2 regions of the Agreia sp. Leaf335 genome follow, and region 1 is predicted to be linked to the other one. Evidence: predicted binding sites of a transcription regulator. Region 1 holds the regulator's gene; the other holds the start of a gene.
What was found. The regulator HspR, encoded in region 1, represses chaperone genes until heat shock. The targets are predictions, from matches to a motif close to AAGTTGAGTCNNNNNGACTCAACTT.
Positions count from the first base shown of each region.

Region 2: a site for HspR is predicted at 8,792-8,816, ahead of ASF79_RS12710 (ATP-dependent Clp protease ATP-binding subunit). Genes of this name have one in related genera too.

Region 1 is NZ_LMOQ01000003.1:324,746-336,298, reverse strand. Features, by position in the region: gene ASF79_RS11925 (APC family permease) at 1-801, shown strand, start outside; gene ASF79_RS11920 (GntR family transcriptional regulator) at 834-2,303, opposite strand; gene ASF79_RS11915 (class I SAM-dependent methyltransferase) at 2,350-3,486, opposite strand; gene ASF79_RS11910 (class I SAM-dependent methyltransferase) at 3,647-4,396, shown strand; gene ASF79_RS11905 (glycosyltransferase family 87 protein) at 4,512-5,858, shown strand; gene glpX (class II fructose-bisphosphatase) at 5,881-6,759, shown strand; gene ASF79_RS11895 (heat shock protein transcriptional repressor HspR) at 6,788-7,210, opposite strand; gene ASF79_RS11890 (DnaJ C-terminal domain-containing protein) at 7,256-8,242, opposite strand; gene ASF79_RS11885 (nucleotide exchange factor GrpE) at 8,332-8,991, opposite strand; gene dnaK (molecular chaperone DnaK) at 8,994-10,865, opposite strand; gene ASF79_RS11875 (hypothetical protein) at 10,990-11,553, opposite strand, start outside.
Region 2 is NZ_LMOQ01000003.1:508,320-519,872, forward strand. Features, by position in the region: gene ASF79_RS12655 (sugar ABC transporter ATP-binding protein) at 1-643, opposite strand, end outside; gene ASF79_RS12660 (substrate-binding domain-containing protein) at 640-1,728, opposite strand; gene ASF79_RS12665 (1,2-dihydroxy-3-keto-5-methylthiopentene dioxygenase) at 1,894-2,469, shown strand; gene ASF79_RS12670 (acyl-CoA dehydrogenase family protein) at 2,471-3,676, opposite strand; gene ypfJ (KPN_02809 family neutral zinc metallopeptidase) at 3,783-4,664, shown strand; gene ASF79_RS12680 (GNAT family N-acetyltransferase) at 4,667-5,152, shown strand; gene ASF79_RS12685 (tryptophan-rich sensory protein) at 5,134-5,943, opposite strand; gene ASF79_RS12690 (MarR family winged helix-turn-helix transcriptional regulator) at 6,002-6,475, shown strand; gene ASF79_RS12695 (hypothetical protein) at 6,554-6,835, shown strand; gene ASF79_RS12700 (hypothetical protein) at 6,836-7,024, shown strand; gene ASF79_RS17395 (hypothetical protein) at 7,034-7,195, shown strand; gene ASF79_RS12705 (reverse transcriptase family protein) at 7,202-8,530, opposite strand; gene ASF79_RS12710 (ATP-dependent Clp protease ATP-binding subunit) at 8,832-11,396, shown strand; gene ASF79_RS12715 (hypothetical protein) at 11,523-11,553, shown strand, end outside.

The sequences.
Region 1 (11,553 bases):
GATGTGACGCTCACCATGAACGAGGAGACCAAGAACCCGAAGACCACGCCCGGTCGAGCCGCGACGCTGACCGTCGGCATCATCTTCGTGCTCTACATCCTGGTGGCCGTCGCCAGCCTGATGTTCTCGGGAATCGGCACCGGCGAGCTCGGACTCGGGAACGAGGACATCTCGGGCAACGTCTTCGCGGCGCTGGCTGGCCCGATCATGGGGCCCTTCGCCATCCTGCTGTCTCTCGCCGTTCTGTCGAGCTCGGCAGCCTCGCTGCAGTCGACCTTCGTGGGCCCGGCCCGCACGATGCTGGCGATGGGTCACTACCAGGCGTTCCCGAAGCGCTTCGCGTCGATCAGCCCGCGCTTCAAGTCACCGGGTTTCGCCACGATCATCGCGGGTGTGGTGGCCTGGGGGTTCTACGCGGTGATGCGCGTGGTGTCGAACGACGTGCTCACCGACACGATCCTCACGCTGGGCATGATGATCTGCTTCTACTACGGGGTCACCGCACTCGCGTGCGTCTGGTACTTCCGTAAGGAGGCTTTCTCCGGAGCCCGGTCGTTCCTCTTCAAGTTCCTCGCGCCGCTGCTGGGTGGGGTGATTCTCGCGGTGATCTTCGTGACCACCCTGATCGACTCGATGAACCCCGACTACGGCAGCGGCTCGAACATCGGCGGGCTCGGCCTCGTCTTCGTCCTGGGCGCGTTCCTTCTGCTCGCGGGCGTCGCGCTCATGTTCGTGATGCGCGCCGTGAATCCCGCGTTCTTCACCGGCAAGACACTGAAGCGCGGAACGTCGACCGACTGAGTCGTGCGCGGCGGTGAGGCTGCGTGGCCCCCTCAGTGCTGAACGAGGGCGAGCGGCAGCGCGCCGCAGGGCACGCGCTCGCCGCCGCCGTGCAGCAGTGTTCCCGCCGCGATCGACGGATCCGTCGAGAGCACGACCCGCGACTGCGCGTTCACGAGAGTGACGCGTTCGCCGAGCCGGCCCAGCGCGGGCAGGAACCGGGCCTCGAGGGCAGACACCGTCACATCCACGCCTGCCACGCCGGGCTGCGCGCCCGACGCATCGAACACCGGCATGGTGAGGGTGAGAATGAACTCGTCGGTGCACAAATAGTCCACGTACGGGCCCGTGATGTGGCTCGACTCGCCCGACGCCACGCCTCGCCACCACTCGAGCCGCGTGTAGTCGCGGAAGAACTCCGATTCGGGGTCTTCGACGACGGCGAGCTGCCGAGGCGGCAGCCGCTGCACAAGAGGATCCCCGGCCTGACGCACCCACCACGCGAGGTGCCACGCCGCATCGTCGACGAATCCGGGAGTGGCCACGAACCCCGCCCCGATGACCAGCTGAGCGCCGTCGGCCAGTTCTGCCTCGGCGAGGGCTCGCACACTGCCGTCGAGTGCCGCCTTGGTGATCGGATGCGCCAGGCCCGCGAGCGTGGTCGCGAACGCATCGCGCGCCCGACCCAGCGTGGAGAAGACGGTGTCGAAGGTGTCGACGACGAGGGCGACGCAGTGGTCGAGCGTGGTGGGCGCGCCCACCGTCGCCTCGTCGGCGCCGGCCCGGGTCTGATCCGCGAACGAGATGGCCCCGGCCGTCAGCACCGACAGCTGCTCGTCGACGATCATCCGCGCGCTCGCGCCGTCGCGTTCACCCAGGGCCTCGATCAGGGCGAGCTGCGAACGGAGCACCGCGTGACGCAGGGCCTGGTCGCGCATACCGAACCAGAGCAGTGGCCCGTACTCCGCCTGCAGACGCAGCTCCTCGGCGACGAGCCGCGGCGATTGGGCGGCCGCGGCCACTTCCACGCGGAACAGCGCCTCTCCGCGGCGAGCCGAGACCTCGTTGTCGACATCGATCGACTGGGTGATCGACCGCAGATTCTCGATATCGCTCGGGGTGGCCCGAACCGCGGCCGTCGCGGCGACGGTGCCGCTGATCGCTCCGAGTTGCAGCGCGAGGTCGTGCAGCTGCGCCCGCGAGAACCTCGAGAGGCGCGCGGCGAGCAGTTCTCGCTGGCCCTCTTCGCTCGAGGTGATGAAGCTTCCTCCGTCACGTCCGCGGGTGGTACGCACGAGGCCTTGACCGCGCAGCGCGTCGAGCGCTTCGCGCACCGTCGACACGGCCACACCGAACTGCCGCGCCAACTCTGTCTCTCGGGGCAGGCGTTCGCCGTGTCCGACCAGGCCGAGCACGATCGCCTCGCGCATCCGCTGTTCGACCTGTTCGCTGCGACCCGGGCCGGCCAGCGGCGCGAAGACCGCCGAACGAGCCTCTGCGGTGAGGCCGAGCGAACGCGACATCTGATCTCCCTGGGCTGCGGTTCGACGCTATCACCCGAAGGGCGCGTCAGCGTTTGGTGCTGCGCGTGACCGTGAACTTCGTGTTTTGACCGACCACCTCGGTCGGCCCCACGATCTTTCGCAGCGTCGTGGCGTGCGAGAGCGAGCTGTTGAAGACGGTCCAGAGCTCGCCGCCCGACCGCAGCACGCGCGACGCATCGCGGAACAGCCCGAGAGCCGCGTCGGCGTGCACGGCCGCGCCCACGTGGAACGGAGGGTTGCAGAGAATCAGCTCGACCGACGCATCCGGCTGCGAGCGCAGCGCGTCGTCGCGCACCACGTCTACGCGGCTCTCGAGGCCGTTCAGTCGCATCGTCTCGCGGGCGGATGCGACGGCCGACGACGACTGGTCGCTCGCGATCACCCGCGCATCGGGCCGGGCCCGGGCGATCTCTGCCGCGAGAACGCCGGTGCCGCATCCGAGGTCGATGGCCACGCCGGGATGCGCCTGCATCTGCGGAATGAACGACAGCAGAAAACGGGTGCCGATATCGAGCTTCGTGCCCGCGAACGCGGTGCCCTGTGCCGCGACCCACAGCTGCAGATCGTCGTGGAACTCGCTGCGAACGGCCTCGGGGCCTGCGTCGGCCTCGCTCGATCCGATCGGCGCAGAGGCGACGAGCACTCTCGACTTCTGCCGCGCCAGACTGACCCGCAGCTCGGAGAAGTGCTTCGAGAGCACCTCGTTCATGCTGATCGAGAGGTGCTTGATGCGCCCGCCCGCGAAGACGACGACCGACGGATTCGCGTGGCGCGCGATGAGCGCCGCCGCCTGCTCGAGTGCGACGAGGGTGCGCGGAAGCTGCATGAGCACCACCGTCGCGCCCTCGACCAGCGGGGCGCCCAGGGCCATCGACTCGAACGATCCGGCGAGCTGCGTGCGGTCGGCGTTGCGGGCCAGGGCCCGTTCGCCGGTGAGTGCGTCTTGTTGAACCCGGATGCGCGTGGCCCCGTGCAGCCCCGCTGCACCGAGCGTCAGCGCCCCGTACCGATCACCGATCACGACCACCTCGCCAGGGCCGGCCGCAGCTAGGGCATCCGCTGCCTCATCGAGGATCAGCCTGTCGCTTGCGTCGACGGCGAAGAGATTGGGGGCCTCGACGTCAGGAAAGCGGCGGAGGTCGTCGAACGAGAAATCAGGCATCCCCCCATCCTGACAGGGATGCGCGTGGGCTGTTATTCTGGTCGGCTCGCCAGACGGCGGCAGAGAGAAGCCGACCATGACCGACTAAGTCAACGCGAACCGCGACAACTGGAACGACCGCGCATCCGCGCACGCCGTGCGCACGGGGGTGGGCTACCAGGTGCAGAGGTACATCGACGACAGGCAGCTCATCTCTGATGTCGTCAGGTTCGACCGCGAGCGACTCGGCCCCATCGAGGGGCTACGAACCGTTCATCTGCAGTGCCACATCGGCACCGACACCCTCTCGCTCGCCCGGCTCGGCGCCCACGTGACGGGGCTCGACTTCTCGCCGGTCGCCCTCGATGAGGCTCGAGCGCTGGTCTCCGAGACGGGCGACGCCGTCGATTTCGTCGAGTCCGACGTCTACTCGGCGATCGACGCGCTCGGCGAGGGCGGTTTCGACCTCGTCTACACCGGCATCGGGGCGCTCTGCTGGCTGCCCTCCGTCGACCGGTGGGCTGCGGTGGTCGCGGGCCTGCTGAGACCGGGTGGCCGTCTCTTCATCCGCGAGGGTCATCCGATTCTCTGGACCATGGATGAGCGGCTGAGCGACGATCTGCATCTGCGGTTTCCGTACTTCGAGCAGCCAGACCCGCTCGAGTGGGACGACGACGCGAGCTACGTCGAGACGGACAAGCCGATCACGGCCACGAAGACCTACGAATGGAACCACGGCATCGGCGAGATCGTGACGGCGCTCCTCGACGCTGGCCTCACACTCACCATGCTCGTCGAGCACGACAGCGTGCCGTGGCGGGCCCTGCCAGGGCAGATGCTGATGCGTCCGGGTGGCGAGTTCGCCCTCGACCAGCGAGCCGGCGTCGCACCTCTCAGCTACACGATCCAGGCGGTCAAGCTGGCGTCGTGAGCCGAGAGAGCCCCGTGTTCGCACGCTTCCGAACGGGTGTCCGGCAAGCGACGGTCAGGTAACCACAAGGTAAATCCCTGCTCGTTAGCAGCCGTTCGACACTACGGTCACTAGAGTGGCGACAACTGAAATGACTGCACCGGGCATCGCCCGACCGACTCTGTACGACCGATTCATTCGACCGGTCATCCCCGAGTCCGAGGTCTTCGAGAAGCCGCGCACCCTGGTGTGGGGCTTCGTGGGTCTGCACATCGTCTACTTTCTCGGCCTGCTGCCGAACATCATCGCCGGAACCGTCGAGGGCGACCTGCCCCTCTACCGGCGCTGGGCCGTGGCCGCAGAGACCTTCGGCCAGTGGCCGGGCATCCACTTCGAGTGGGTGTACCCGATCGGCGCGATTCTGCCGATCTCGATCTCCAACATCGCCGGCCCGCAGTTCTATCAACTGCTCTGGTTCGTGCTCATCGCCGCGCTCAACGCTGTGTCCATCATCGTGCTGTCCAACCGCGGTCGCTCGCGCCGCGGCATCCTGGCGTCGTGGTGGTGGCTCGGAATCCTCACGCTCCTGAGCCCCGTCGCCCTGCTCCGCCTCGAGGGCATCACCGCTCCCCTGGTGATCATCGCCCTCGTTCTGATCGCTCGTCGGCCGATCGTCGCATCCGCTCTTCTGGCGCTCGCCACCTGGATCAAGGTCTGGCCCGCCGCGATCTTCCTCGCGATCCTCGGGGCGTTCCCGCGTCGCCGCATTGCCATCGCCACCGGCGCCGTCTTCTCGGTCGGGGTCGCCGCGATCGTGTGGGCGCTGGGCGGCCTGCAGTACCTCCTCGGCTTCGCACAGATGCAGACCTCGCGCGGTCTACAGCTCGAGGCGCCCGTCACCACACCCTGGCTCTGGCTCGCGATCCTCGACCGCCCCGGCAGCCGCATCGTCAACAACACCGCGATCGCCACGCGCGAGGTCGTCGGCCCCTACGACCACGTGGCCATCGCGCTGATGACGCCGGCTCTCGCCCTCGCCGTCGTCGGCGTGCTCGCCCTCGTGGTGTGGGCGAAGCACCGCGGCGCCGACACCCAGAAGCTGCTGCTCGTCGCATCGTTGGCGCTGGCCACCACACTGGTCGTCTTCAACAAGGTGGGTTCGCCTCAGTACATGCTGTGGCTCGCCCCGATCATCGCCGTGGGCATCACGCAGGGGTGGCGCGCTTGGCGCACCCCCGCGCTGCTGATGGTCGCGATCTCGGTGCTCACCACCTTCGTGTTCCCCATCTTGTACATGCCCCTCATCGCCGGCGACCCGGGCGTCGCCATGCTGCTCACGGGTCGCAACATGCTGCTCGTGGTTCTTCTCGGATGGGCGGTGCGCGAGTTGATCTACCTCGGCGCCCGCGCCGCCGGCGCAGAACCACGCTTCGAGCGCCGCGCCCGCCAGCGCGAAGAGCGTCGAGCGCGCATCGCCGTCTAGGGCAGGGGTAGCCTTTTCACCCATGCCCCCGCAGTCGTCTCCCCTCGCTCCCACCACCGTCGTCGGGGCGGAGAACTACCCGGCCGAGCTGGTCGCCGCGGTCGTCCGCGCGACCGAGGCCGCGGCATCCGCCTGCCAGCCCCTCGTGGGCTCGGGCGACAAGAACGCGGCCGACGAGCTCGCCGTCGCGGCGATGCGGGATGCGCTCGGTCGGGCCCCGTTCGACGGCACCGTCGTGATCGGTGAGGGAGAGAAGGACGAGGCGCCCATGCTCGCCAACGGCGAGCGCCTCGGCACGGGCGAGGGTCCGGAATGCGACGTCGCGGTCGACCCCCTCGACGGAACCAGGCTGGCTGCAGAGAATCTGCCGGGCGCCGTCGCCGTGATCGCGCTCGCCCCGCGGGCAAGCATGTTCGATCCGCGCGACGTGTTCTACATGCAGAAGCTCATCGCCGGTTCAGCGGGCATCGACGTGCTCGATGTGCGCAACTCGCCCGCGCATAACGCCGCGAGGCTGGCCGGTGCGCTGGGAAAGCCGCTCAGCGAGTTGGTCGTCGGCGTTCTCGACAAGCCGCGGCACGCATCCCTCGTCGCCGAGCTGCGCGAGGTGGGGGCGCGCGTTCATCTGGTCGGAGAGGGCGACGTCTCGATCGCGATCGCCGCCGCCACGCCCGGGTCGGGCATCGATGCGGTGATGGGCACGGGCGGCACCCCCGAAGGGATCATCGCGGCGTGCGCCGTGCGATCACTCGGCGGCTTCATGCAGGGCCGCATGGCGCCGCAGTCGGAGGAAGAGCGCACGGCTGCCGTCGCAGCGGGCCACGATCTGGATCGTGTGTTCACGCTCGACGAGTTGGTCGCGAGCGACCGAGTGCTCTTCGTCTCGACGCCCGTCACCTGAGCAGCGAGCTAGACCAGCACCCCTCGGGTCAGTCGAGTTCTGCCTGCGTGGGCCGCCAGATCACGATCTCGGTGCGCCGAGCGGTACGCGTTCCATGCTTCAGCGACACCACGTCGCCCTGCACATCGGCCGCGAAGACGCGACGGTTCGGCCGGTTGAGCAGTTCGTCGGCGAGTGCGCTCTCGAGCTCGCGAACGCGGCCGGTGAGGGCGGACACCTGATTCTCGAGCGTCAGGATGCGGGCGATGCCCTCGAGGCTGACGCCCTCCGCCGAGAGACGGGCGATCTCGCGCAGCTGCACCACGTTGCGCATGGAGTAGCGCCTCGACTTGCCCGCCGTGCGCGTCGGGCTGACGAGCCCGAGGCGATCGTATTGGCGCAGCGTCTGCGGATGCATGCCGGCCAGTTCGGCGGCCATGGCGATCGCGAACATCGGTGAGTTCTCGTCCATGGCCTGCCTTCCTGACTGGTTGTAGCGGGGTGTGAATCGCTCGGGTTACTCGTGCGCCTTCGAGAGCAACTCGAGGCGCGGGTTCTCTTGGGGCTCGACCGCGTGGAAAGCCTCGAGGGCCTCGCGCGCCTCTGCACTCAGATGCGCGGGAACGGCGACTTGGACGACGGCGAGCAGATCGCCGGTGCCCTTCGATGTCTCCACTCCGCGGCCCTTGACGCGCAGCACCCGCCCGGAGGGGGTGCCGGGGGCGACCTTCAGCTTGACGGGGTCGCCGCCGAGCGTCGGAACCTCGATCGTCGCGCCGAGGGTCGCCTCGACGAAAGTCACGGGAACGTTCACGCGCAGGTTCAACCCGTCGCGTTCGAATACGGGGTGTTTGCGCACGGTCACGGTCAAGACGATATCGCCTGCCTCGCCGCCATCAGGACTCGCTTCGCCCTTGCCGCGCAATTTGATCTTCTGACCATCGGAGACGCCGGCCGGGATCTTGACCGTGATCGGTCGCCCGTCGGCCGTCTGCAGCTTGATGGTGTCGCCCTTGGTGGCGGTGAGGAAGTCGATCGTGGCGCGCGCCGTCACGTCGCGACCACGGGTCGGTCCGCCGAAACCGCGGAATCCTCCCGACGATCCGCCGAACAGTCCGCCGAGCAGGTCGTCGTACTGGCTTCCGGCTCCGGGCTGCGTATAGGTGTACTGCTGTCCTCCGCGCCCGCCTCCGCCGCCGCCGAACATACCGCCGAAGACGTCTTCGAAGCCGCCGCCCTGCTGGCCGGGAGCCTGGAACCGCGCTCCGGAACCCATGGCGCGGATCTGGTCGTACTCTCTGCGCTGTTCAGGGTCGGAGAGCACCGAGTTGGCCTCGGAGATCTCCTTGAACTTCGCCTCGGCCTTGGGATCGCCGGGGTTGGAGTCGGGGTGGTACTGGCGGGCGAGCTTACGATACGTCTTCTTGAGCTCGGCCTCCGAGATGTCCTTCGAGACACCGAGCACCTTGTAGAAGTCTTTGTCGAACCAATCCTGGCTGGCCATTCGTGTCCTTGTTCGTGTTCAGCCCTGCGACGAGCTCAGGGAACGAGGAGTTCCCTGAGCTCGTCGAAGGGGCTCTACCAGGTTGTGTGTTACGCGCTGACGGGCGTCGAGACGACGACCTTGGCCGCACGCAGAAGCGTGGAACCGAGGTAGTAGCCCGTCTCGACGACGTCTGCGATCGTCTCGATCTCGACCTCGGCCGACGGCTGCTGGAAGATCGCCTCGTGCAGCTGCGGGTCGAAGGCCTCGCCCACGGCGCCGAACGGCTTCAAGCCCAGGCGCTCGGTGCCGCCGCGCAGCTTCTGCGCGATGGATGCGAACGGGCCGTCTCCGAGATCGCCGTGCTTCTCGGCGCGGTCGAGATCGTCGAGAACCGGAAGCAGGACCTTCACGACCTCGCCGACCGTGCGTTCCCGCTCGATCTCACGGTTCGCCTCGGTGCGCTTGCGGTAGTTGGCGTACTCGGCCGTAACGCGCTGCAGGTCGGCGAGCCGCTCTGCAGCCAGCACCTCGTCTGAGGCGGTCGACGACGACGCGGTCGAGGCGTCTTCGAGGAAGCTCAGGTCGGCGTCGGTCAACGAGGTCTCGACATCGGGGCCCTCGGCCTCAATGAAGTTCGCATCGGAGTTGGCGCCCTCGGCGGTCGGCTCGTCGGCTGGAGAAGCGCTCCCCGAGCCCGTCGCCGGGGTCTGAGCCGAATCCGGCTCGTTCCCTTCGGCGGGCTCAGGGAACGTGTTCTGGTCTGCCACGGTTACTTGTCCTTCTTGGGCTCGTCGTCTTCAACGACCTCGGCGTCGACCACGTCTTCGTCAGACGCGGCGTCCTGGGGAGCGTCGGTCGGTGCGTCGCTCGCAGCGGCTGCATCGGCCTGGCTCGAGGCGTAGATAGCCTCGCCCAGCTTGCCCTGGCTCTCGTTGAGCTTGTCGAACGCGACCTTCACGGCCTCGTCGTTGTCTTCGCCGGCAAGCGCCGTCTTGAGCTCGTCGACATCGGCCTGAACACTCGTCTTGACGTCTTCGGGCAGCTTGTCTTCGTTCTCTTTGATGAGCTTGTCGATCGAGTAGGCGAGCTGCTCGGCGTTGTTGCGCACCTCGGCGGCCTCACGGCGCTTCTTGTCTTCGGCGGCGTGCTCTTCGCCCTCGCGAACCATGCGGGCGATGTCGTCCTTCGACAGGCTGGAACCGCCCGTGATCGTCATCGACTGCTCCTTGCCGGTGCCCTTGTCCTTAGCGGACACGTGCACGATGCCGTTGGCGTCGATGTCGAAGGTGACCTCGACCTGCGGGATGCCGCGCGGAGCCGGCGCGATGCCGGTCAGCTCGAACGTTCCGAGGTTCTTGTTGTCGCGGGTGAACTGGCGCTCGCCCTGGAAGACCTGGATCGCGACGGACGGCTGGTTGTCGTCTGCGGTGGTGAAGGTCTCGCTGCGCTTGGTGGGGATGGCCGTGTTGCGCTCGATGAGCGTGGTCATCATGCCACCCTTGGTCTCGATACCGAGGCTCAGCGGGGTGACGTCGATGAGCAGAACGTCCTTGCGCTCACCCTTCAGCACACCGGCCTGCAGAGCGGCGCCGACGGCGACGACCTCATCGGGGTTGACGCCCTTGTTGGGCTCCTTGCCGCCCGTGAGCTTCTTGACCAGCTCGACGACGGCGGGCATACGGGTCGATCCACCGACGAGCACCACGTGTGCGATGTCGTTGACCGAGACGCCGGCCTCGCGGATGACGTCTTCGAACGGCTTCTTGGTGCGGTCGAGCAGGTCGCTCGTGAGCTCCTCGAACTTGGCGCGGCTGAGCGTCTCGTCGAGGTTGGCAGGGCCGTTCTCGGTGAGCGACAGGTACGGAAGCTGGATGCTGGTCGAGGTCGACGAAGACAGTTCCTTCTTCGCCTGCTCCGCGGCCTCCTTGAGGCGCTGCTTGGCGATCTTGTCGCCGGACACGTCGACGCCGGTGGCGTCTTTGAAGCGCTTGATCAGGTAGTCGACGACGCGCTGGTCCCAGTCGTCTCCACCGAGACGGTTGTCACCCGAGGTCGAGCGCACCTGGATCGTGGAGAAGTCGTCGTCCTTACCGACTTCGAGCAGCGAGACGTCGAACGTTCCGCCACCGAGGTCGAAGACCAGGATGAGCTCGTCTTCCTTGCCCTTGTCGAGGCCGTAGGCCAGAGCGGCCGCCGTGGGCTCGTTGATGATGCGCAGCACGTTGAGGCCCGCGATCTCACCGGCCTCCTTGGTGGCCTGGCGCTCGGCGTCGTTGAAGTACGCCGGAACGGTGATGACCGCGTCGGTGACCGTGTCACCGAGGTAGCTCTCGGCGTCGCGCTTGAGCTTGGCGAGGATACGGGCCGACAGCTCCTGCGGGGTGTAGGGCTTGCCGTCGATATCGACGGTCCAGTTGGTGCCCACGTGACGCTTCACCGAAGAAATGGTGCGGTCGACGTTGGTCACGGCCTGGCGCTTCGCGGTCTCACCGACGAGCACCTCGCCGTCCTTGGTGAAAGCGACCACCGAGGGAGTCGTGCGGAAGCCTTCCGCGTTGGCGATGACGGTGGGTTCTCCACCTTCGAGGACCGCGACCACCGAGTTGGTGGTACCGAGGTCGATTCCTACTGCACGAGCCATGTGAGTGATTTCTCCTTGTTTGCTGGCGGGACCGAAAAGATAAGTTCGCACAAGGGTTGAGCCTTGTTGACTCAAGCTTGCCAGCGGGCGAAATCGATGTCAAGTCCTCACAGCTAAAGTTGAGCTAGGTCGACTCAACTTCGTCGCGGATGCGAGAAGGCTGTGCGAGGCGCGCATCCCGCGCGGCGAACACCGCCCCGTCGACGACCCGCGACGGATGCGAGGCGAGGGCGACCACCTCGACGGATCCGTCGACGACGGGGGGCACGAGCGAACCGAGCACGCCGAGGTAGCCGTCGAGCACAACCACCTCGGCTCCGACGGTCGCGGCCGCCGCGTCGATTGCGCGAGCGAGCGCATCCATCGTCGTTTGCAGCGTCTCTGCGACTCCCTCCTGCCCGTCCGCGAGCGCCCTGAGAAAAGCCGACAGGGCTTCTCTCGGGTAGCGGTCGACGAGCTGCGCGGCGTCGTCCTCAGCCAGCACTCCGGCTCTCGTCAGGAGACTCGACAGCGCACTGACCTCGCCGAGCGTCTGCATCTCTCCCCCGGAGCCCGGTACGGGTATACGAGCGACATCGGCCTCACCCGGCGACCCGGAGTTCAGTGGCTCGCCTCCGACGAGGATCGCGCCGATGACACGACGTTCTCCGCCGAAGTAGAGCATGGTTCGCGCGCCGACGCGGCCGCG
Region 2 (11,553 bases), 180 kb from region 1:
CGATCGAGAGCCCGGTGTCGCGCAAAGCGCGGAGGACGGCGAAGAGGCGCTCGGCCTCCGCGGCGGTCAGCGCCGAGGTGGGCTCGTCGAGGATGAGGAGTCTCGGCGTGCCCCTGAGCGCTCGGGCGAGCACCAGCAGTTGGGCATCCGAGATGCTGAGCCGAGCCGCGTCTTGCGTGAGCAGGGAATCGGGCCAGTCGAGGCCGAGGGTGGCGAGCGCCGCGCGGGCATCGAGGAGCGACTGCTTGGAGTTGCGCAGGGGGTGACGCGAGGCGTTCGCGAGATCGTCGAGCACCACGTTCTCGGCGATCGAGAGGCCGGGAACGATACCGTCGGCGACCTTCTGATGAACGGTCGAGATGCCATGGGCCTTGGCCAGCACGGGGGAGGAGAGCGTCAGCACCGTGCCGTCGACAGCGATGTCGCCCGAATACCTCGGATTGGCGCCGGAGAGCGCCTTGATGAGTGTGGACTTGCCCGCGCCGTTCGCGCCGAGGAGAGCGGTGATGCGTCCCGGGAAGAAGTCGAGCGTGACGTCGGTGAGCACGACGTTCGAGCCGTAGGCCACGGAGACGCCCGAAAGGGAGACGACCGGCGACAGTGTCGCCTGCTCGCCTCCCTCAGGGGCGGACGAATCGATCACGAGTTGGCGGGAAGCCAGTCGGCTGTGACCTGATCGGAGAGGTCGAGGCTCGGCTCCTTGTCGCGCAGCGAGGTGACGTTGTCGATCGAGTTGTCCTTCAGGAACGACTGGGTAATCGTCTTGGCCGGGAACTGCACGTCGTCTTCGTCGAGCTGGCCGGCGAGCTTCAGGGCGAGCGAGCGCACGACGGCTGCGCCGACGGCGGAGGGGTCGGTCGCCGAGGTAGCGACCCAGGGGCTGCCCTCTGCGGTGATGACCTCGATGTCCGCGTTCGAGATGTCGATGCCGTAGACCTTCACCTTCGATCCGAGATTGTTCTGGTTCACGGCCTGCACGACGCCCTTGGTGATCTCGTCGTAGGGCGCGAAGATCGCCTTGACGTCGGGGTTCTGCTTGAGGGCCGCGTCGACGAGCGGGATGTTGTCGGTCGCGGTCGACTCCGACACCTTGCCGGTCGAGAACACCACGTCGAGCTTGTGGTCGGCGACGTACTTGTTCCAGACGACAGCACGCCGGTCGAGCGCGGCGAAGCCGGTCGCCGAGACGTAGCCTACCTTGGCGCCGTCGCCGACGTCGTCGATGAGCTGATCGAGAACACCCGAGGCCATCGACTCGTCGGACTGAGAGGTCGTCACCACGCCGGTCGCATCGGTGAGGGCGAGGTCGTAGACGGCCACCGGGATGCCGGCGGTGACAGCCTGGGTGATGAGGGGCTGCAGCGTGTCGGTCTGGCCGTGGTCGACGATGATCGCGTCGGGCTTGGACGCGATGGCCTGCTCGAGATCGCTGGCCTGCTTCGCGTTGTCGTTGCGGGCATCCGTGACCGTGAGATCGATGTTCGCGGCCTTGGCCTGCTTTGCGGCACCCGCGCCCCACGCCTCGAAGTAGTCGCCGGCACCGGACTGGCGCACCAGAGCGACTTTGACGGGGTCGCCGTCGAACGGGGCGGGCAGTGCTGCGGAGGCGGTGACCGGAGCGTCGGTCGACGCCTCCGACGTGCTGCCGTTCGACTGGGCACAGGCCGACAGGGCGAGCACTGTCGTCGCGGCGAGCACGAGCAGGGGGATGCGGCGCGAGATGGCCATGGTTTCTCCTGAAAGCTGTGGGTAGGGCAAGCGAGTCGGGCCACACGGCGAAAGAGTCCGGAGTGTGATGATCAGATTCAACCAGCAGGGTCCCCCGCCTTTGCTGCGTATGACCTCGTATTACTCCTGTGGCCGCCGGCGTGGCCTGATCGTTACGATTGGTCTATGACTCTTCTGACCGTGTGGGACGAGAACAACGCCGCCACCCCCGAACTCCAGACCCGCGACGCGCAGGTCATCACCGATGTGCTCTCGACGCTCGGCGCCCGGTTCAGCCGATGGGAGCTCAAGGAGCTCTCGGCCGAGCCGACGCAGGAAGAAGTGCTCTCCGCATACCGCGCCGAGATCGATGCCGTGAACGCCGCTCAGGGCTACACCCTGGTCGACGTCGTCTCGATCGTCGACGACAACTCGCCCGAATACCTCGAGCAGGCTGCGACCGCCCGCGGCAAGTTCCTGAGCGAGCACCGCCACGACGACGACGAGGACCGCTTCTTCGCTCGGGGCAGCGGGGTCTTCTACCTGCGCGCCGACGGCAAGGTCAACGCCGTGTTCTGCGAGGCGGGAGACGTGATCTCCGTTCCCGCGAACACCACGCACTGGTTCGACATGGGCACGCGCCCCGAGTACGTCTCGGTGCGGTTCTTCCACGACGACGACGGCTGGGTCGGAAACTTCACGGGCAGCGAGATCGCCAAGAACTTCGCGAGCTACGACGAACTCGCGAGCGTCTCCGCCTAGATCAGCTGTAGGCGCTGGGCGTCGGGAACGTGCCCGTGAGGGCGAAGTCGCCCACCTCCTGAGCTTTGTAGACCACGGGGTCGTGCAGCGTGATGGTTCGCGCGTTCCGCCAGAACCGGTCCATCGCTGCCGACTCGCTCGTGGCGCGCGCACCCATGAGTTCGAACGCGGTCGATGCGACGTGCAGCGCCGTGCGTGTCGTCACGACCTTCGCTGCGGCGATCTCGACCGCCGCCCGGCCGCGCTCCTCGTCGCCGAGCTCCCAGCCCTTGTTGGCGGCGTCGACGAACAGATTGGTCGCGCTCCATGTCAGGGCATCCGCCGCTCTGGTCTGCGCGGTGAGTTCGCCGATGGTCTGCCTGATGTAGGGGTCGTCGACCGCGTTCTCGACGCCCGAGGTCGCCCACGCCCGCGTCGTGGTGCGTGCGTAGTCGGCGGCTTCGGCGAGCGCGCCCTCGGCGAGCCCCACGTGGATGTGGTTCATCGCGAGCTGGAACGCCAGGATCGAGAGCGATCCGTAGGGTCGGTACAGTTCGCCATCCTGCTCGTTCGGGCCGAGCACGTGCGCGTGTGGAACGGCCACGTCTGAGAACGACACCGAACCGGACGCGCTGAGCCGCTGACCGATGTTGCTCCAGTCGTCATGGTGCACGACGCCTGGCGCCTTCGCGTCGATCACGAAGGCCAGGCGCTCTCCCGTGTCGGCACGCGTGCCGCTCGCTGTCACCCGGTCGGCCAGCTGCGCGCCGGTGGCGAAGAACTTGCGGCCCGACACGGTGAATCCGTCGGCCGTCGGGGTCAACTCGAGCCCGGCATCCCGAGGATTGCCGGCCCCGCCCCAGAACCACGACGACGCAGACAGACCCCGGTAGAGGTCGTCGATGACGTGCTGGTTCTCGTTCAACCGGATGCGCCACGAATTCACGAAGTGATAGGCGATCACGTGTCCGAGCCCGGCGTCGGCACGGATGATCGGGCGCAGCGCCCGCAGCACCGTGTGCCAGTCGAGTCCGCCTCCGCCGAGACGAGTCGGCACCAGTGCGGGCAGCAGGCCGGATGCGCGCAGCGCCTCGATCTGCTCGAAGGGCGCGCGGCCGTCGGCATCCGCGCGGGCCGCGTCTCGGGCGAACAGCTCGGCCAACGACTCGGCCGCGTCGAGGGCGGCCTCTTCCGAGATGATCACGGTGGGGGAATGCTGGTCTGACACGATGGGCTCCGGCCGGGTGCGGTGGGTGAAAATCGTTCATTACCACTATGCCGTGCCCGGCCGTCGGGGGCTGCCCGCGGCCTGTCCGAAGCGCTAGCTTCTTGCTATGACCTTCAACGACAACGCCAAACTCGACACGAGTCGTGTGTCCAAACGTGGACGAAACACCGGCATCGCCGTGGGCGGCGGCAGCGCGGTCGTGGTCATCGGCCTCTTCCTGCTCTCACAGGTTCTCGGCGTCGACCTCACGGGGCTCGCGGGTGGCGCGCAGCAGGGCACGCAGAGCGAGGAGTCGCTCGACAAGTGCAAGACAGGAGTCGATGCCAATCGCGATGTCGAGTGCCTGATGGTGGGAGCCGAGAACTCTCTCAACGACTACTGGACCGACGAGGCCCCCGCACTGGGAGTGGCCTTCACCCCCACGAACGACATCAATCTGTTCGTCGACTCGATCGGAACGGGCTGCGGCCAGGCCTCCAGCGCCACCGGCCCGTTCTACTGCCCACCCGATCAGTCCATCTACATCGACACCTCGTTCTTCGACGAGCTGCGCACGCAGTTCGGTGCTTCCGGCGGCACCCTCTCGGAGCTGTACGTCGTCGCGCACGAATACGGCCATCACATCCAGAACCTTCTCGGTGTCATGGACCGCACCGATCGCACGGACACCGGCCCGACCTCCGACTCTGTCCGCACTGAGCTGCAGGCCGACTGCTACGCCGGGGCGTGGGTCGCCGCGGCGTCGACGACAGAGGATCAAGACGGCGTCACGTTCATCGAGCCGGCGACGGATGCGCAGATCGCCGACGCGTTGAACGCCGCGTCGGTCATCGGCGACGACCGTATCCAGGAGATGGGCTCGGGGCAGGTGAACCCCGAGACGTGGACTCACGGATCGAGCGAACAGCGCGAGAAGTGGTTTCAGACCGGAATGAAGAACGGTGCGACCGGCTGCGACACGTTCTCGATCAGCGGGTCTGAGCTGTAGTCATGAAGCGCGAGCGGGTCACGGCGCACATCGACGATGTGCGCCGTGCCACAGCCAGCGATGCTGACGCCGTGGCCGAGGTGATCCACTACTCGACGGCGGACTCGATGCCGTGGTTCACCGGCCGCAACACGCTCGACGAAGACCGCTGGTGGGCATCCCACGTTCTGCTGCACAAGGCAGACGTCTGGGTGGCGACCGTCGACGGCAACATCGTGGGCGTCGTCGCCCTGCACGACGGATGGCTCAGCCAGCTCTTCGTGCGCACCACGGCACAGGGGTTCGGCGTCGGACACCGACTGGTCGAGGTCGCGAAGCGGGAGAACCCACGAGGGCTGCAGCTCTGGGTCTTCCGGCGCAACGCGGTGGCCGCCCGATTCCTCGAGACCGTGGGCTTTTCTCTTGTGCGCGAGGGAACGTCGTCTGCGCGGCACGCGGCCGGCGGCGCCGACGACGAGCCCGAACTGCTCTACCGCTGGCTTCCCTGACCGCGTCGCGCGAGACGGATGCCGACGGTCGCCAGCACGACGACGGCCGCGGCGACGATCGCCGCGATCATGGCGGGCTGCGACACGAGTTCGCCCGTCGTGCGCGAGACGGCCACCCAGGCGAGGCCCCAGGTGAGCGAGGCGGCGGGTGCGAGGCGGCCGCGGCCGCGGATGGCGATAAGCACTCCGACCAGCGCCGCCACGGCGAGCACGATGACAGCCCAGACGTCTCTGCCCCAGCCGAAGCCGTCGAAGCCCGCGGCCGTCAGCCCGGCCGCCACGTTGGCCGCCGTGGCGATCGACACCCAGCCGAGATAGAGCCCCATGGTTCCGTCGAGCACGATCGTCTCGACGACACCCGTCGGCCGCCCGTCGACGAGCAGGAGGAACGTGCGCGCGAGCACGGCCAGCAGCACGACGATGACGACGCAGGACAGGGCGAGCTGGTCGAATTGGACGCTGAGGATCCAGGCCGCGTTCAGCAGCAGAGAGGCAGCCACCCAGTAGCCGACGAGGCGCTGCCGCGGGGCGTTCGCCTGCTTCGGCAGCAGCTGCCACACGGCGTAGGCCAGTAGGCCGAGGTAGATGACCGACCAGATCGAGAATGCCGGGCCCGCGGGGGCGATCGGAGTCGAGTCTGCCGTGAGCGCGCCGTTCGCGGCGTTCTGGATGGGCGTTCCGCCCGCGGCGCCCGAGCCGATATAGGCGCCGACGACGGCGATGACGGCGCTGACCGCGACGACGATCTGTCGAACTCTGTCGGCGGTGGTGACGCTGGAGGGTGTGGACATCGGGTGCCTCTCGATTAGTCAGCTAGCTTACTAATCGACGGTAGCCTAGATTTGCAGAATGAGCGAAGAGCCGGTGAACGAAGCGCGTGCGGCTTCCCCTGCCGGCCCGAATATGCAGGAGTGGCCCACGGGTCGGCTGCTGGCGACCGCGTCGCGGCTCGTCGAGCACGCCTGGACCGAACGGCTCGATGAGATCGGCCTCACCCACGCGGGTCTGGTGGTTCTGCATCTTCTGCAGGAGACGCCGCGGAGCCAGACCGATCTCGCCCGGCTGGCGCGCGTCGAGAATCAGACGATCTCGCGCACGCTCGAGCGGTTGCAGAGAGAGGGCTTCGTCGAGCGGGTGTCCGATCCGAGCGATCGTCGCCGGCACATCGTGTCGGTCACCCCCGCCGGCACCGACGTCTGGAACTCCGCGCGCACGCTCGAGCGCGACATGATGCCGGAGGTCGACGAGCCCGACGTCTTCCGGTCCGCACTCCTGGCGATCATCGCCTCCTCCGCCGCGAAGAGGTGGGAACCGGAGGCATGAAGCGCAAGCCCCGCGGGCGAGTCTGGCGTTCGTGTCACGCTGGAGGTACCGCACACTCCGAGTAGAAAGAAGCTCATCATGGCAGCACGACTCATCTTCGGACTCGGCGTCGGCCTGGCCGCCGGCTATGTTCTCGGCACCCGGGCAGGACGCGCCAAGTACACCGAGATCAAGGCCCGCGCGAATGACGTCTGGCACGACCCGCACGTGCAGAAGGCCGTGTCGGATGCCGGTGACCTCGTGCGCGAGGCTGCTCCCGTGGTGCAGGAGAAGATCGCCGACGTCGCCAAGGCCGCCAAAGAGAAGGTCACCGGCTCGTCGTCTGATGCCGCGCCCGCCGGCTCGTCGTCGGACAAGTAGATGGCCGACTCCGACACGACCGCCGACGATAAGCGTCGCGATCAGTTGACCAGTGCTCCGAAATCGACCGAGCGCGACGCGGAGCCCCGGATCGACGTGTCGACGCACGACGGGGTGACGCGCATCGACATTCGTGACGACGCCGCGTTCCGACCCGGTTCGGCCGACGAGGAACGATCCGATTCGTAGACTGAGCCCATGAAGGTCAACCCCTACTACTCGAAGAAGCCGCAAGACACGCACGTCTTTCACGACGATCGCAACTGCGAGGTGGGCAAGGCGATCCCGGTCGAGAACAAGAAGTTCGGCACGAACGGCTACCCGCACTGCCCGCAGTGCACCGCTCTCGCCGGCAAGTAGTCCTCGCTACGACCAGTCGATCCGGTCGAAGTCGCGGCGCAGGCGTGCCCCTCGAGACGGGCTGACGCTCTCGACCCAGGCGAGTCTTCCCAGCAGGTGAGCTCGGAAGTCGGGGTGACCGGCCCTGTTCTGCCCGTGCGGCCCGTTCGTGGCGCAGTTGTGCAGAATGGCCTTCAGCTCGTCGAAGTAGCCACGGTCGACCGCGACGCCGTCGTTCACGACGAGGCCCGTCACGCTCTGCCGAGCTCCTCGTCCCGCGATTCTGGTCTTGGCCTCGTTGAGCAGGTGCCCCTCGTCGCGCACGATCCGCTCCACGCCGGCGATGAGCCTCGCTGCGGCTCGGCCCCGCACATCGTCGCCGCTGAACGCGAGATCGTCGGCATAGCGGGTGTAGGCGACACCGGATGCCGCTGCCCAGCCGCTCAGCCGCGAGTCGAGACGGCGCACAGACAGGTTCGACAGCGCGGGCGAGGTCGGCGAGCCCTGGGGCAGATGCGCCCGTGAGATCGTCTGTCTCAGCGCCGCGCGCTCCTCGCTCGAGCCGCCTGCCGGCATCCGGGCCCCGACCCAGGACGGCACCGCGTGCGTGCAGGCCCCGGTGAGGGCGTGCGCCACCGCCTCGGGATATCCGGCCTGTCGAAAGACGGAGAAGACGCGCCGCGCGGTCACCCGGGCGAAGAAGCTGCGTAAGTCGAGGGTGATGACTGTACGCGCTCCGACGTGCGCCGCGGCGCCGGTGGCCGCGGATCGACCCGGCACGAAGCCGTGTGCAGCATCGTTCAGCGGCAGCGCGCTGAGGATGTCGGTCAGCACTCGGCGGTGCACTCGGCGCATTCGCGGGGTCGGAACCTCGAGCAGTCGAGGCGTACGCCCCGGTCGCACGAGCCAGTCGTAGCTGTAGTGGTGGAGTCGTCCGCGTGGGGTCCGCCGATTCCAGTGCGCGGTGTCGGTCACCCAGTCGAGCTGGGCCGGCGTGACCTCGAGAAAATCAGCGAGCTCGCCGAGTCCGTCGATGGCGGGCACGGCCAACGACGTCGGCGCCATGCTGGCGGGGATCGCCTCGATGTGCGCGAGAGTGATGACGCGACCGGACTCGCGAGCGGCGTCGAAGGCCTCCTGGAACACGCGACTCGATTCGATCCACCGCGCGAGTTCGCGGTGTGCATCCAGGGGTGCGCGACGGTAGGCGTCGAGAGTTCCGTCGACCAGCGGCCAGAGCCAACCCGGTCGTACGCCGAGAGCCCGGCCGCAGGCATCCACCAGCGGGTCGAACGCCCACTCGGGGGCGGCGAGCATGGCGTGCGAGAGCCCGACCGCGATCGAGTGCTGCCTCACACGACTCCGGTGAGTATGCGACGAACCGCGGGCGACCAATCGATCGGTGCGGGCACCCGGCCGCGCGAAGCGCGGTGCGGTGCCTGCGGTTGTGCGTTCAGGCTGAGAGTCGTGCCCCGGGGTGACCCCGGAGAGGGTGTTCGTCTGTCGACTACACCCACCTCGTCCGCAGTTCGTCGCATTCGTCCACGCTAACCGCCGATGAGATCGCCGTCGAGCGCATTCGCGAACGGCCGGGAATAGATATCGCTCTGCATTGTTGAGTTGAGTCGAAGGCACTCAAGTTTCACAGGAGGTTACTTTGCCCGATCGTTTCGACCCCAACTCTTCCCCGGAATCCGACGGATCCGGGAGCAACTCGTTCGATGAATTCCTTGCCCGCTACCTGCAGGGCGAACGCGCGGCCCAGGCCGGGCGTTCGATCGATATCAGCCGACTCATGAGTCGGCGCACCCACGAGGTCCTCGCATCCGCGGGGCGCTTCGCTATCGAGCACGGCCACCGTGAGCTCGACGCCCTGCACATCCTGCGCGTGCTCGCCGAGACCGAGCCGGCCGCCGAGGTCATCGCGCGCCTGGGTGTACGTCCGGCCGACATCGCGAACGCGGCCGAGCAGCGTCTGCCGCAGGCCCAGTCCGCGCATGCGGTCGAGTCGCCCGTGCTCACCCAGTCCGCCCAGCGGGCACTGTTCCACGCCTACCAGGTCGCCCGTGCATCGGGTTCGACGTACATCGACCCCGAGCACCTCTTCTTCGCGCTCGTGATCAGCCAGGACTCTCCCGCCGGTCAGGTGCTGTCGGCGGCGGGCATCACGCCCGAGTCGTTGCAGTCCGGCATGCGCGAGACGATGGGCGAGCAGTCCACCAGCGTGCAGTCCGACGCCTCCGACGCATCCGATACGCCGATGCTCGACAAGTTCGGCACAGACCTCACGGCCATGGCTCGAGACGGCGGGCTCGACCCCGTGATCGGCCGCGCCGACGAGATCGAGCAGACCGTCGAGATCCTTTCGCGCCGCACCAAGAACAACCCCGTGTTGATCGGCGAGGCCGGCGTGGGCAAGACCGCGATCATCGAGGGCCTGGCCCAGCGAATCGTATCCGGCGACGTACCCGAGCAGCTGCGTGACAAGCGCGTCGTCTCACTCGACTTCCCTGCCATGGTCGGTGGCACCCGCTACCGCGGCGACTTCGAAGAGCGCCTCACCACGCTCATGGACGAGGTCAGCGCGCACAAGACCGAGCTGATCGTCTTCATCGACGAGCTGCACACGGTCGTGGGCGCGGGCGGCTCCGGAGAAGGCGGCATGGACGCCGGCAACATTCTGAAGCCCCGGCTTGCTCGTGGCGAACTGCACGTCGTCGGCGCGACCACGCTCAAGGAGTACCGTTCGATCGAGAAGGACTCCGCCCTCGAGCGGCGCTTCCAGACCGTCCAGGTCGGCGAGCCCTCCATCGAAGACGCCGTCGCGATCCTCTCGGGTCTGCGCGGAGCCTACGAAGAGCACCACGGCGTGCGCTACACCGACGAGGCCATCCGTGGCGCCGTCGAGTTGTCGGCTCGCTACGTCACCGACCGGTTCCTGCCCGACAAGGCGATCGACCTGATCGACCAGGCCGGCGCCCGACTGCGCCTCAGCCTGGGATCCCGCGTCGACACCTCCGCCCTGCTCGAAGAGCTGAGCGAACTCGAGGCGTCGAAGAATGCCGCCGTCTCGCTCGAGCACTACGAGGAGGCGTCGAGTCTGCGCGACCGCATCGAGGCCGTGCACGAGAAGCTGTCGGCGGCCAAGCCTGCGGCATCCGTCACCGAGGCGATCGTGGGCGAGGCCGAGATCGCGGCCGTGATCTCGCGAGCGACCGGCATCCCCGCGGCACGTCTGACCCAGGTCGATCGTGAGCGCCTCGCGGTGCTCGAAGACGAACTGCATGGTCGCGTCGTCGGCCAGCACGACGCCGTCTCGGTCGTCGCCAAGGCCGTGCGACGCAACCGCACGGGCATGGGCGACGCCAATCGCCCCGTGGGCAGCTTCCTGTTCCTCGGGCCGACCGGTGTCGGCAAGACCGAGCTCGGCAAGGCCCTGGCGGAGTCGCTGTTCGGCGACGACAAGGCCATGGTGCGCTTCGACATGAGCGAGTTCGGCGAGCGCCACACGGTCTCGCGTCTCGTCGGTGCCCCTCCCGGATACGTCGGGTACGACGAGGCCGGCCAGCTCACCGAGCGAGTGCGGCGCAACCCGTACTCGGTGATCCTGTTCGACGAGATCGAGAAGGCCCACCCCGACATCTTCAACCTGCTTCTGCAGGTTCTCGACGACGGACGCCTGACCGACGGCCAGGGTCGCACAGTCGACTTCCGCAACACGGTGGTCATCATGACGAGTAACATCGGCTCGGAGTTCCTCGCGAGTCGTGGAGGGCCCATCGGCTTCGCGGCCCCGAATGCGGCCGACGGGTTCGGCGATGACAAGGCGCTGCGCGATCGGGTCATGGGCAAGCTGCGTGAGGCGATGCGGCCCGAGTTCATCAACCGCATCGACGAGATCGTGCTGTTCCGCAAGCTCGACCAGCCGCAGCTGCGGCAGATCGTGTCCCTGCTTCTGGATGCGACCCGCTCGCGTCTGGCTGCACGGAACGTCTCGCTCGACATCAGTGAGTCGGCGATCGATTGGATCGCCGAGCACGGCTACGAGCCCGAGTACGGAGCACGTCCGCTTCGCCGGGTGATCCAGCGCGAGCTGGACGACCGTATCGCCGAGCTGCTGGTGAGCTCAGCCGTTCTGGATGGCGGCGGAGTCTCGGTCGACGTCATCGACGGCCGGCTCAGCGTGATCTCGGCCACCGCGGAGCTGCCTGTCGCCGCTTAGCGCGCAGGCCGGATCGGCCGAAGATACTACGAGAACGCCCAGCCCGCGCAATCCCATGGGGCTGGGCGTTTTCGCGTGCCACAGTGGCCTCAGCCCCAAACGGGCTTCTGACGGAAGGACGCCACCATGGCGAAGAAGAAAGATATCGAGCAGGCCG